Regions from separate parts of the Ensifer sp. LBL genome, predicted to be linked through region 1. Evidence: riboswitches for the same ligand, from Rfam matches in the RefSeq annotation. Region 1 holds a riboswitch; each other region holds the start of a gene.
The links. Region 1 has a riboswitch for cobalamin ahead of metE (5-methyltetrahydropteroyltriglutamate--homocysteine S-methyltransferase). Riboswitches for the same ligand answer to the same signal wherever they lie in the genome.
Positions count from the first base shown of each region.

Region 2: it holds a riboswitch for cobalamin, as region 1 does, so the genes downstream of both, bluB (5,6-dimethylbenzimidazole synthase) here and metE (5-methyltetrahydropteroyltriglutamate--homocysteine S-methyltransferase) in region 1, are expected to answer to the same signal.
Region 3: it holds a riboswitch for cobalamin, as region 1 does, so the genes downstream of both, OKW20_RS17720 (CbtB domain-containing protein) here and metE (5-methyltetrahydropteroyltriglutamate--homocysteine S-methyltransferase) in region 1, are expected to answer to the same signal.
Region 4: it holds a riboswitch for cobalamin, as region 1 does, so the genes downstream of both, OKW20_RS02780 (aromatic ring-hydroxylating oxygenase subunit alpha) here and metE (5-methyltetrahydropteroyltriglutamate--homocysteine S-methyltransferase) in region 1, are expected to answer to the same signal.

Region 1 covers NZ_JBNDJY010000002.1:289,899-293,234, reverse strand. Annotated here, with positions in the region: gene metE (5-methyltetrahydropteroyltriglutamate--homocysteine S-methyltransferase) at 1-2,041, opposite strand, end outside; cobalamin riboswitch at 2,143-2,362, opposite strand; gene OKW20_RS08595 (hypothetical protein) at 2,381-2,671, opposite strand; gene OKW20_RS08590 (LysR substrate-binding domain-containing protein) at 2,824-3,336, shown strand, end outside.
Region 2 covers NZ_JBNDJY010000003.1:332,877-336,212, forward strand. Annotated here, with positions in the region: gene OKW20_RS13275 (SDR family oxidoreductase) at 51-863, shown strand; cobalamin riboswitch at 947-1,159, shown strand; gene bluB (5,6-dimethylbenzimidazole synthase) at 1,206-1,901, shown strand; gene OKW20_RS13285 (DUF2865 domain-containing protein) at 1,914-2,996, opposite strand; gene OKW20_RS13290 (acyl-homoserine-lactone synthase) at 3,149-3,336, opposite strand, start outside.
Region 3 covers NZ_JBNDJY010000004.1:378,026-381,361, reverse strand. Annotated here, with positions in the region: gene OKW20_RS17735 (DUF1772 domain-containing protein) at 1-471, opposite strand, end outside; gene OKW20_RS17730 (NAD(P)H-binding protein) at 468-1,298, opposite strand; gene OKW20_RS17725 (TetR/AcrR family transcriptional regulator) at 1,403-2,095, shown strand; cobalamin riboswitch at 2,094-2,355, shown strand; gene OKW20_RS17720 (CbtB domain-containing protein) at 2,397-2,573, shown strand; gene OKW20_RS17715 (CbtA family protein) at 2,771-3,336, shown strand, end outside.
Region 4 covers NZ_JBNDJY010000001.1:563,598-566,933, forward strand. Annotated here, with positions in the region: gene OKW20_RS02775 (2Fe-2S iron-sulfur cluster-binding protein) at 1-875, opposite strand, end outside; gene OKW20_RS02780 (aromatic ring-hydroxylating oxygenase subunit alpha) at 877-2,121, opposite strand; cobalamin riboswitch at 2,226-2,426, opposite strand; gene OKW20_RS02785 (DUF6656 family protein) at 2,744-3,336, shown strand, end outside.

The DNA of each region.
Region 1 (3,336 bases):
TCACGTCTGCATCCATCGCCGCGATCGCCGGCATGATGTCGTTGAACTCCGAGTAGCACATGTGGGTGTGGATCTGGGTGGCGTCGCCGACGCCGGCGGCGCTGAGGCGGAAGCACTCCACCGCCCACTCGAGATAGGCCTTGCGGTCGGCGGCCTTGAGCGGCAGACCCTCGCGCAGCGCCGGCTCGTCGATCTGGATGATGGCGATGCCCGATGCCTCGAGATCCCTGACTTCGTCGCTAAGCGCCAGCGCGATCTGCCGGCACACCACCGACCGCGGCAGGTCGTCGCGCACGAAGGACCATTGCAGCATGGTGACCGGACCCGTCAGCATGCCCTTGACCGGTCGATCGGTCAGTGACTGCGCAAAGGCCGCCCATTCGACCGTCATCGGGTTCGGCCGGGAAACGTCGCCGAAGATGATCGGCGGGCGCACGTAGCGCGAACCGTAGCTCTGTACCCAGCCACTTCGGGTAAAGGCGTAGCCCGAGAGCTGCTCGCCGAAATACTGCACCATGTCGTTGCGTTCGAACTCGCCGTGTACCAGCACGTCGATGCCGATCTCTTCCTGCCAGCGCACCGCCTGCTCGGTTTCCCGGCGCAGATAGGCGGTGTAGTCGACATAGCTGAGTTCGCCCTTGGCATGCAGGGAACGGGCCTGCCGGACCTCCGGCGTCTGCGGGAAGGAGCCGATCGTCGTCGTCGGGAAAAGCGGCAACGGCAGCGCGTCCGCCTGGAGCGCGCGACGGGCCGGGAAAGGAGACCGGCGCTCGCTGTCGGCTGCCGTCAGCGCCTTCAGTCGCCCGGCAACAAGTGGATCATGAATCCTGAGCGACGTCAGACGCGCCTTGGCCGCTTCGCTCGAGGCCGCAAAGACCCTTTCCGGGCTGGCAAGCCCCGGCTCGAAGGCACGGGCGAGAAGGCTTAATTCATCGAGCTTCTGCACGGCGAAAGCGAGCCACGAGGCAAGCTCCGGGTCGAGCGCCCGTTCCATGTCGAGGTCGACGGGCACATGCAGGAGCGAGCACGAGGGTGCAAGCTCGATCCGGTCGCGGCCATGGGCAGAGACCAGCGGCTGCAGGCGGCGGAACAGGCCGGCAAGATCCGTCCTCCAGACGTTGCGGCCGTCCATGATGCCGAGCGACAGCACCCGGTCAGCCGGAGCGGACTGGATGAGGACCTCGATCTGCTGCGGCGCGCGCACGAGATCGACATGCAGGCCCGCGATCGGCAGCGCCAGGGCGCTCACCATATTGTCGCCGATCGCGCCGAAATAGCTCGCAAGCATGATCCGGAGCCCGGGAACCTTCGCCCGGAACGTATGATAGGCAAGGTCCAGGGCCTGCCTTTCCCGGTCGGTGAGATCGAGCACCAGACTAGGCTCGTCGATCTGAACCCAGTCGGCGCCGGCATTGGCAAGTTCGGTTAGCAGCTCGACGTAGACGGGAAGCAGGCGCTCGATCAGGTCCAGGGGATCGAATTCTCCGCCCTTCGCCTTGCCGAGCTTGAGGAAGGTCACCGGGCCAAGCACGACCGGGCGGGTTCGATAGCCGAGAGCTTCGGCCTCGAGAAAGGCTTCGAGCGGCCGGTTATGCGTCAGCGCAAAGCGTTGATCCGCTTCGAATTCGGGCACCATGTAATGGTAGTTGGTATCGAACCACTTGGTCATCTCGAGTGCGGCGTTGCCGCCGTCACCCGCATGCGTGCAACCGGAAGCGCACGGCGAACCGGTCGAGCCGCGCGCCATGGCAAAGTAAGTGTCGAGATCGACGGGACCGCCCTTCCAGCCATAGGTGGCCGGGACCGCACCGACGAGCACGGCAGTATCGAGCACGTGGTCGTAGAACGAGAAATCGTTCGAAGGGAGGATATCGATGCCGCGCGCCTTTTGCGCCGCCCAGTTTTCGGCCCGAAGCCGGCGGCCGACGTCGAAAAGGTCGTCACGGCTGATCTTGCCGGACCAGTAGCGTTCAAGCGCGAATTTCAGTTCGCGGTGGCGGCCGATGCGCGGGAAGCCGAGATTGGCGGTCTTGATGGTCATTTCCTTACCCCGAAGGTTGAAGGGCAAGGTTTGAATGCGACGCATCCACGACGCGAGAAGGGTCCCGCGTCGTCAACGCGCCTCATCGGACACCCCGCCCGTGGACGTTGTTCATCGCGGCAGGTCTCCTGGCTTGCGGGTCAACGCGGACCGTTCCGTCTTCCCGAGGCGTCTTCCTCAGTGACATCATCGAACGGCCGCTCTCCGCCTACAGTTGCGGGGGCAGCTCCGGCCTTAGCGCTTGTCAGCGCCGCACCGAATTCCCTCTTAGCTCCGCCCCGCCGGATGGCGAGGCGCAGAACCACGATGCCGGGACAATGCCCTGCAATCGCTTGCTCGTCAATCGCATAAAGAAATGCTTATGTCTTTATTTTCTCCAGCCAGGGCGCGGGGCGAGACGCGGGCAATGCGCGGCCCTTCGCTACAAACTGCTTTGGCGGCGGGTTGCACCGGCACGGGATCGGGCTCCTCCGGCCAGTGCCACGGATCCGCTGTGTCGCCGACGCGCGCACGGATATGTTCCTGGTCCCGCGTCAGGCCGATATCCCGGAGCTGGAACTCGTTGAACGTGTCGATGGCGACCGGAGCACTGAGGGTCCTGTCGGCCCAATTCAGGACATGGTAAATCATTGATCGCACTGCGCTAAGCATTGCTATCCTCACTTCTCTACAAGGCGTGTGTTCGCGAAAAAAGTGAGGTTTTTTGCCGTTTCGCGCAAAGCGATTTCTCGCATGCTGGCATAAAGAATGCTTATCTCAGCGTCATGAGCAAGATTCCCCCTATGAGTGCAGTGCGCGCCTTCGAGGCCGCTGCCAGGCACCTGAGTTTCACCCGCGCCGCCGAAGAGCTCGGCATGACGCAGGCGGCCGTCAGCTACCAGATCCGGTTGTTGGAGGATCGCATCGGCGCGCCGCTGTTCGTCCGCCTTCCGCGCGAGGTGCGGCTGACCGGCGCCGGACGGCAGCTGGCGCCAAAGGTAACCGAAGCGATCGATCTTTTAGGGGCGGCCTTCTCGGAGATTGCCGACAAGACCGAACATCACCTGCACATCTCGGTGCTGCCGACCGTCGTTTCGAGCTGGCTCGGCCAGCGGCTCGCCTCGTTCCAGACCGCCCATCCGAACATCAGTATCAGGGTGCACATGTCGACCGAACTCATCGATTTCAAGCGTGATGCCATCGATCTTGCGGTGCGCAGCGGTGCCGGCGATTGGCCGGGCAACGATGTCTTTCCCTTGTTTCCGCTCGATTACGTGCCGGTCTGCACGCCGTCCTTCCTGGAGAAACATCAGCTC
Region 2 (3,336 bases), on a different contig from region 1:
ACCCGGGAGCCGCAGCCGTTTCAAACGATCATTTCCGAGGGAGGAATTCGATGAGTGGACAATTGCAGGGCAAGATCGCCATCGTCACCGGTGGTACGCAGGGGCTGGGCGCGACGATTGCTGGCCTTTTCGCTGAGCGTGGCGCCAAGGGTATCGTCATTTGCGGGCGCAACGCCGCCAAGGGATGGGCGAAGGCCGAGCAGATCGGCAAGGCACATGGCGCGAAAGTCGTCTATGTCGAAGCCGATCTGGAGAAAGTGGACGACGCCCGCAAGGTGGTCGCCGCTTGCGACGCCGAATTCGGCCGGGTCGATGCGCTGGTCAACGCTGCGGCCATCACCGACCGCGGCACCATCCTCGATACCACGCCCGAACTCTTCGACCGCATGTTCGCGATCAACGTGCGCGCACCGTTCTTCCTGATGCAGGAAGCGGTGAAAGTCATGCGGCGCGAGAAGACCGAAGGCACGATCGTCAACATCGGCTCGATGTCGGCGATGGCCGGCCAGCCGTTCATCGCCGCCTATTGCTCGTCGAAAGGCGCGCTCGAAACGCTGACCAAGAACACGGCCTATGCGCTGCTGCGCAACCGCATCCGCGTCAACGGGCTGAATATCGGCTGGATGGCTTCCGAAGGCGAAGACCGCATACAGCGCGAGTTTCACGGCGCGGCTGCCGATTGGCTCGAAAAGGCGGCGGCTAGCCAGCCTTTCGGCCGGCTCGTCGATCCGGCCGAGGTGGCGCGTGCCTGCGCCTACCTGTCGTCGGCCGAATCCGGACTGATGACCGGATCGGTCATCTGCTTCGACCAGTCGATCTGGGGCGCCTATGACGGTTCGCCGCATCCGGTCGCTCCGCTCTGAGGCGAGGCAGCAAGAAGCAGGTGGAAAGCGGCGCACCAGTTCCCGACCGGGACGGCGCCGCTTGTCTTTGTCAAACGGCTGTGCACTTAGTGCCGTCGTCAGGTGCCCGCGAAAGCGGGAGAATCGGGAATCCGGTCGAAATTCCGGAACGTGCCCAACGCTGTGACGGGGACGATCGCGTCTAAGATGGCCTTGAATTGATTCAAGGTTCTGCCACTGGATCTTCAATCGATCTGGGAAGGTGGGGCGATCGGTTGAACCGAAGTCAGAAGACCGGCCTGGCGAGATAGACCGAACCCCGCGTGGACGGCGGGAGGTTTTCGCATTGTTGGGGATCGAACGATGCTGACTGAACCGAAGGGCGGCCTTGCGGCTGCCGGTGCCTTTTCGCTGCAAGAGCGGGAGGCCGTCTACCGTGCCATCGAGACACGTCGCGACGTGCGCGATGAATTCCTGCCCGAGCCATTGCCCGATGATCTGATCAGGCGCCTGCTGGCCGCGGCACACAGCGCCCCGTCCGTGGGCTTCATGCAGCCCTGGAACTTCGTGCTGGTGCGGGCGGAAGAAACGCGCGAGCGGGTTTGGCAGGCGTTTCGCCGCGCCAATGACGAGGCCGCGCTGATGTTCGAGGCGGAACAGCAGGGAAAGTATCGCGCGTTGAAGCTCGAAGGCATTCGCAAGGCGCCGCTCAGCATCTGCGTCACCTGCGACCGCACGCGCGGCGGCACTGTCGTGCTCGGGCGTACCCACAATCCGCAGATGGACGTCTATTCCACCGTCTGCGCCGTGCAGAACCTCTGGCTTGCAGCGCGCGCCGAAGGGGTGGGTGTCGGCTGGGTCAGCATCTTCCACGAGGCCGAGATCAAGGCGATCCTCGGCATCCCCGACGATATCGAGATCGTCGCCTGGCTCTGCCTCGGCTATGTCGACCGCCTCTATCAGCAGCCGGAACTCGCCGTGAAGGGCTGGCGCCAGCGCCTTCCGCTCGAGGACCTGGTTTTCGAAGAAGGATGGGGATGCAGCAAGGAGAAGGCGTAAGGCTTCGTCCGATCAATTCTGGACCGGCTGATAGGCCGGTCCCTTCGGGTGCTTGAGGTCGATCGCAGTTTCTTCCTGCGGCAGGTAGGTGGGGCCGACGACGCGCACCTTGTTCTTCGACGGATCATAGGGCCGCTCTTCGGCCGGCACCTTGACAGTCTCGCCCGCCGCTTCCGGCTTCTTCGTCTCGATGACGATGATCGACGACTGGTCGTCGCCGGTCTTCGTACCTGTCGTCTTCGGCGTGGTTGCGGCGGTCTGCGGTATCTGGCAGCCGCACTGGCCGGGCTTGCTGACGGCGCGGGTGCGATAGGCAAAGGCGTTGGGCATTTCGGTATAGGGACGGCCGGTCACGGCCGAGACCATCTTGTCGCTCTCTTCCGTGTTGAGGTCGTGGAAATAGAGCTCCGTCTCAGCCCCTGGGCAGCGGGCCCGGCAGGCCTGTTCGTCGCGTGGGAAATCGGCCGGCGTCGCATCCGAAGAGATCGGGAAGAAGGCACCGTCACAGGTGCGCACGCACATGGTTCTGAGCGTGCCGCTATAGTAGCGCTCCTGCGGCGCGTAGCCGTCTTCGCCATGTCCGAGCATCGGGCCGTAGGCGTCCTCCGGTGGCAGGTCGGCAACGATGTTGCGGTGGCTTTCCGGCACGTCCGGTTCGACGCTTGCGAACTCCTCGCGGTCGCCATAGCAACCGTTGATCTCAAGTGCTGCGAGGATGCGGCGCCGGCTGTCGTCGCTGCCGCCGGCGACGATCTGCTCGCGCTCGGACTTCAGCATGCGCAGATTGTCTTCCATCTCGGCGATGAGACCGTTGAGCCCGCCGCAGGTGTCGGGGTCGCCGCCGTCGTAGCCGATGGCGTTGCCGCCACCGCAACCGGCGCGGCGGCGGTCGTTCTTGGCCCGCCGCAGTTCGATGTTCTGCCGTGAGATTGCGCTTGCATAGTCGCGCGCATCGGCATTGCTGGCGACGTAGTCAGGCAGTTGCGCGAGCCGGGCGTTCAGTCGGTCGCAGGCCGTCGATGCCAGTGACGGACCGGCACCGATCAGAACCAAAGGCACGAGGGCCGTAGCGACGTGTTTCAGGCGCGTGAACACGGGGCGTAAGTCTCTTCCTGTTGCCAGGTCGGCGCCAACTTCTGCGGGTGGCTGCCATCGGCATTCCTGTTTCGCCTCCATCATAGAGCTTGTCGGTGATCGTGCAACGACAAGCGACGGTTTGCGTTAACAGTGCCGATCGACGGACGCGCTTAGGCGGCGCGGGCGGTTTCCAGCGACATCGGGCGGTCGAGAACGGTGCCTTCGATCGCAGCGACCGCTTTCATCCGCGAAAGCAGATCCGGGGTCACTTCCCAGGCAACGGCAACCGCGAAGACCGAGCCGATGCGGTGCGGTTCGGCGATGCGCTCGCCCGGGCATCCCATGCGGCGGAACATGC
Region 3 (3,336 bases), on a different contig from region 1:
GGCGAAACCGAGAATGAAGAACGCCAGCGCGCCGATCGACGCGAAGCTGCGCACGTGGTTCCACCAGACCCAGTCGGTCAGATAGCGCTCACGCCAGAGATCGGTCGCCGCCTGGCCGGGCGCTGCGGCGGCGAGCGCATCGTTCATCGGCACGTTGAAGACGATGGTCACCAGCAGCACGCCGACGACATAGGCGACACCGCCGGCGGCAAGCCACCACCGGCCCTCGCCGCCCGAGAGGAAGGCGACGACGATGAGCGCCAGGGCGAGCAGCGCCGTGCCCATGAAGGCGCTGAGGAAGATCGGGTTCTGGATCACGACATTGATCGCATTCATCGCAGCGATCCCCTGCTCCGGCGGCAGCCGCGACAGGGCCTGCATGATGCAGACCGAGAAGATGAAGAACAGTCCGGCCATCAGGCCGGAGCCGATCGCGGCGGCAAACGCCAGAGCGGGGATCAGGGGGATCATGCGGCAAGACTCCATACACCGGTTGCTGCGGTTTCCCGAGCGTAGGCTGCAAAGTCACGCGGACGCCGCCCAAGCACATGCTCGACATCGGACGTCAGGTTTGAATTGCGCCCGTCGAGCACCGAGGTGAAGAGATAGCGGATGAGTTCGACATAGTCATCAGGCACACCGTCGGCCTGCAAATGTGCCGCGAAGTCGGCAATCGGGATCGCCTGATAGGAGATCGGACGGTTGGCAGCCGCGGCGATTTCGGCCACGGCGTCGGCAAAGGTCATCAGCCGCGGGCCGGTCAGCGAATAGACCTTGCCGATATGGCGGTCGTCGAGAAGCGCTTCGACAGCGACGTCGGCAATATCGTCGCAGCTGACGAACGGCTCGGTCACCGTGTCCACGGGCAGGAAGACGGAACCGCTCAAGACACCCTCGGCGAGGAAGCCTTCGTCGAAGTTTTCGAAGAACCAGCTGCCCCGGATGACCGTCCAGTCGGCGCCGGAGGCCTGCAGCGCGCGCTCTGCCGCTTCCGCCTCGTCCTCGCCACGCCCCGACAGCAGCACCAGCCGCTTGACGCCGGCGCTGACGGCAAGGCTCGAGAACTTGGCGATCACCTCGACGGAGCCCGGCACCGCCAGATCCGGCTGGAAGCAGACATAGATGCGATCGACGTTTTCAAGGACCGGCGCCCAGGTCGTCTCTTCCGTCCAGTCGAAGGAAGGCGACGCCGAACGGGCACCGATGCGCACCGCGACGCCCCGCTCCCGAAGGCGCTCGGCCACCCGCCGCCCCGTCTTGCCGGTACCGCCCAAAACCAATGTGATTTTCTGAGACATCGTTTCCTCCTGAGGTTCCACCAACAAACATGAGTATCTCTCACATTTGCAAATGTGATAAATCCTCGTATTTTAGGAGTCAAGTCAAAATGTGAGCATTACTCATGATTTCAGATGCAAGCCCCGCCACGCTTCCCGCCGACGACGAGCCTGCGCTGCGCCGGACACCGAGCCAGAAGCGCAGTCGCGAGCGCGTCGAGCAGATCCTTGCCTGCGCGACGGCGCTCATCCAGGAAAAGGGCAGCGACGCCATGCGCATGAGCGAAGTCGCTGAAAAGGCTGGGATTTCGATCGGCTCGCTATACCAGTACTTCCCCGACAAGGCGGCAATCGTGCGCACGCTCGCCGAGCGCTACAATGCGGTCTGCAACGAGTGCATCGCGGCCGAACTGGCCAAGGTGACCTCGATCGCCGAGTTGCGCGACGCCTTCTCGCTTTTGTTTGACATCTATTACGAGATGTTCCTCGCCGAGCCGGTCATGCGCGACATCTGGTCGGCGATGCAGGCCGACAAGGCGCTGCGCGAAATCGACCTTGCGCAAAGCCGCGCCGGCGGAAAGCTGCTGGCCGATGTCTGGGCCCGGCTTGTGCCGGCGACGCCGCGCGAGGAAATCGACAGCGCCGCCTTCCTGATCATGCATCTCGGCGACTGCACCATGCGGCTTGCGGTCTCGGTCGATCGGGCCGAGGGCGACCAGATCGTCGAGGCCTACAAGCGCATGACCATCAAGGATTTTGTCGCGGATGGACCGCGCGGCGGCGCAGGCTCAATTGACAACTCCATGACAGAATCCTAATCATCTGGGATCGATTGGTTCCCGGGACGCGAACGCGTTTCGGGAGTAAACGGGAACGTGACGGATGGACCCACTCTGGGCATTCAAATCACGGCCGACCCCGCGACTGTAGAGCGACGTCGATCTGCCATTCCGGAGCGATCCGGAAGAAGCCACTGGAAAGGCCGCGAGAGGGCGGCCGAACTGGGAAGGCGAGGCAGACCGAGGGCATCGAGCCCAACGCCGTGAGCCAGGAAACCTGCCACTCGATGCGGGCATAGGGCCCAACCGGGAATTTCCCGATGCCATCACGGAGGTTGTCATGGCTACGTCTACCATTTCGAGCACCCCGCTCTCCCTCAGCGATCGTCTGACCGCTGGCGTCATCGCGCTCTTCATCGGCGCATTCCTCGTCTTCGGCGCCGGCCTTGCCAACTCGGCCGTGCTGCACGACACGGCGCACGACACCCGCCACTCCTACGGCTTCCCCTGCCACTGACCGATGCCTCGGAACGTCAACAACGTTCCGCATCGAACAATCTGCGGACCTGAACACATCCGGCCCGAGCCGGATGTCGGCTTGTGTGCATCCCGGTTTTTCCGGCGTGCGAACGCCATCCGCAGCACAGGCAAAATGGGAAGGCTCAAGGACCACGCCGCAGCGCGTGGCTTTTGTCGTTATCGAGGGATTTCAAGATGATTGTCAGAACGCTTCTGGCCGCGATCGTGGCTGGATTGATTGCCGGTGTCTTCATGACCGGCGCCCAGGAATTGCGCGTCACGCCGCTGATCCTGCATGCAGAGGAATTCGAAGGCGAGGCTCCGGCCCCCACCGAACAGCCCGCCGCCCAGCCGGGTGCGGCACAGCCTGCCGCGGAAAACCACGACCAGCATTCGTCGCTCAAGGCCGTGTCGCCGCTTAGCGCCTTGCTCGACGCATTGTCGCCGATCACACCCGCCTATGCCCATGAGGGCGAGCACGAGGAAGGCGGCATCATGTTCGGCATGAGCCGCTTCTCCGGCACGCTGATCGCGAACCTCGTCACCGGTTCCGGCTTCGGCCTGCTGCTCGCCGGCGTCAGCCTGGTGATCGGCTATCCGATCACGCTCAGGAACGGCGCGCTCTGGGGCGCCTGCGGCTGGCTTGCCGTGCACATGCTGCCGGCGATCGGCCTGCCGCCGGAACTGCCTGGCTTTCCGGCCGCCGAACTGGGTGACCGCCAGACCTGGTGGCTGGCAACGGTCGCGCTTTCGGCCGTCGG
Region 4 (3,336 bases), on a different contig from region 1:
TCGACCTCCTTGCCGCTCATGGTGAAGGCGATCTTGGCGGCCTGGACCTCGCTGTCGTCGCCACCGCCGGCGCGCACGGCAATCTCTTCCGCGGCGGGTGCCGCCGCCGGCTGGAAGCTCTCCTCGTGATAGCGGCCCATGTCGAAACCGGCCGATTTCAGCACCTCCCGCACGCCGCGCATGAAGGGCTCTGGGCCGCAACAGAACACAGTACGCTCCATGAAATCCGGAGCGAGTAATGGCAGCTTGGCGCCATCGATGCGGCCGCGAAGCCCGTGCCAGCCGTGACGGGCCTCATGCCCCTCGACGATGAAGCCGAGGTTCAGCCCGGACATCTGCGTCGCCAGAACCTCCAGCTCCGAGCGGAACAGCAGATCCTCCGGACGACGCGCGCAGGAGATGAAGGTCACATCCGTCTCCGGCACGCAGTCCGCCATCCAGCGCGTCATCGACATCATCGGCGTGACGCCAGAACCCGCCGAGATGAACAGGTACTTGTCGCCGGGATGGCGCACGAAGCTGAAATCGCCGAGCGGACCGAAGGCCCGGAGCTTCATGCCCGGCTTCAGATGGTCGAACATCCAGCGGGTGCCGATGCTGTCGGCCTGCGCCTTCACCGTGACCGCGATTGAAAGCGGCCGCGACGGCGTCGACGACAGCGTGTAGGTGCGCATGACCGGCTCGTCGGCGACCGGCAGTTCGAGCGTTACGAACTGCCCGGGCAGATAGCGGAACCAGGCGGGCTTTTCCGCCCGGAAGGTGAAGGTCATGACATCGGCGGTCTCGACCACCGCCGATGTGCATTCGAGCATCTGCTGCCGGTCGATCCAGACATGCAGCGCGTCGAAATGGTGAAACGAGGAGGCCATCTGCATGTCAGGCGACCCTTGAAAGCGGAGCCGCGTCGCCGGCAAGGCGCTGCTCCATGAACTTGCAGTACCACTCGACGAACTGCATCACGCCGCCTTCGTGCTCGGGCGAATAGGGACCGGGCTCATAGGCCGGCGAGCGGATGCCGAAGGCATTCTCCTCGACGATCTGGCGATCCTGATCGTTGGTCTCGGTCCAGACATGCGTCAGTTCTTCGAGATTGTAATCGATGCCTTCGACCGCATCCTTGTTGACCAGCCACTTCGTCGTCACCTGGGTAAGTTCAGGCCCGAGCGGCAGTACGCGGAAGGTGATGGCGTGGTCGGCAAGCACATGGTTCCAGGTGGTCGGGTAATGGAACATCAGAAGCGTGCCGATCTGGCTCTGGGAAACATCGGCCGACAAAGCCCGCCTGACGGCGCGCGCGCCCGACATGGTGTAGCTTTCGGCATTGTCGACAAGCGGCATGCGGGCGGCGCGGAACTGGCCGGTCGGCGACATCCTGAATTCGCTCGGCAAGCCTTCGGCCTCGCATTTCGCCCAATGTTCGGCGATCACGGGATCATCCTTGGCGCCCTGCACCCCGGTCGCGGTCGGGGCTTCCGGATAGGTGCGGCAGAGTTCTGGATGATTGGCGGCGCAATGGTAGCACTCGCGGTTGTTCTCCCAGACGAGCTTCCAGTTGCCCTTTTCGATGATCGTGCTTTCGAAGGCGACCTTGGTTTCGCCGAGGCGGTGCGGCGCGAGATAGGGCGTGACCAGTTCGCGAAATGCCGCGAAGTCCGCAGGGTTCTCCGAAAGATTGATGAAGATGTAGCCGCCGACCGTTTCGCAGTGGATCGGTTTCAGGCTGTGGGCGGCCTTGTCGAAATCCTCGCCCATCTGTCGGGCGAACAGCAGCGAACCGTCGAGCTCGTAGGTCCATTGGTGATAGGGACAGACGAGTTTTGCCGACGAGCCCTTCTGTTGCGTGCAGACGCGGGAGCCGCGGTGGCGGCAGGAATTGTGCAAGGCGCGGATCGTGCCCTGGCGGTCACGGGTGATGACGACGGGAAAGTCGCCGACCTGGACGGTGAAGTAATTGCCGGCCCGCGGGATCTCGCAGTCATGGCCGATGAACAGCCAATCCTTGTACCAGATGTTTTCCAGATCCTGCCGATAGTAGTCGGGATCGATGTAGAAGGCCCGATCGAGGCTGTAGCCGTCGCGTCGACCCTTCAGCTTTCGCAGCATATCGTTTCTGGTGTCCATGTCCTGTCCTCATGCGCCATGTTTCGGAGAGGCAGGACAGGAACCCGCACGGGCGCACGCCCATGCGTCTAAGGCTCCGATCCGGCTGCCCGCCGCAACCTGTTACGGTTATGTCCGTCAAGGCTGGTTTCCGGGCTCAGGAGCCGTCCTTTCGGACCAGCCCGGCGCCTTCCCGGACGAACCGTCCAGTGGCCTTTGCCGAGGCTTTCGCTCCACCACCGTTGCGGGGGCAGCGCCGGGATTTGACCGGCTTCCCAATTCTCCGACTTCTCTTCGAAGACGGCACCTTGAGTAAGGATATGTAATCGCGGAAACCGCCCTGGCAGCTGCCGGATAGCGACATCCAATTCCAGAATGACGACACGGGAAAAACCGCCATCACCGGTGCCTGTCATAGATTTTTTACACTATAAACATATAGATAGCCCACGTCTTGGGCATTTGCCGCCTTTTGCGGCGCGGGCGGCGCAGACGCGGGAAAGCTTCGCCCGTTTGCGACATCCCGTCAGATAGGGAACGCTCATGATGCAGCCAGGAGGCAATCATTCATTAACCATGAGCCGCTAGCCTAGCCGGCGGACGAGAGAGGTCCTGCAGGCAGGCAGATGGCGCGCTGACGATCATGGCAAAGTTGAGATACTACGACGCGGCAGCCGAGGCGCCGCCGACAATCCCGCCGAAGACGGCGGTTCATACCGAATTCCTGCGCACGGGCCGGATCAATCGCAGGCAATGGGTGCCGAGCGAACGGCGCTACCTGAGCTATGAGGAAGTTGCGGACAGGACGGGCAAGAAGCTCAACACCGCCGGCGACACGACCCATAAGCGGATCAACGGCTTTCACACCTCGATCCAGTTCCCGAAGATGATCTTCCACCGCACGCTCGTCGGCCGGCCGCATCTCGGCTACTGTCACGTGACGGCGGCGCGCACGCCGGTCACGCCCTCCAAGGACATCACCTGGTCCTTCTACTTCGCCAACTTCTACTGCGACCTCGGCCATGAGACGCATTTTTTCGAAGGCATCCAGCCCGGCTATTCGCGCATGTATTTCGCCGTCGCCATCGAACCGGGCGCGGAAGCCGGCCAAATGGTCATCAACCGCAATTTTCGTGACAACGGTCTGCTGTTTCGCACCGACGATCCCAAGGTCGCGCTGAAAAACGTGCTGATGCTCGGTGCCAAGGACGACGCGTTGCGCCGCATCATCCGCAG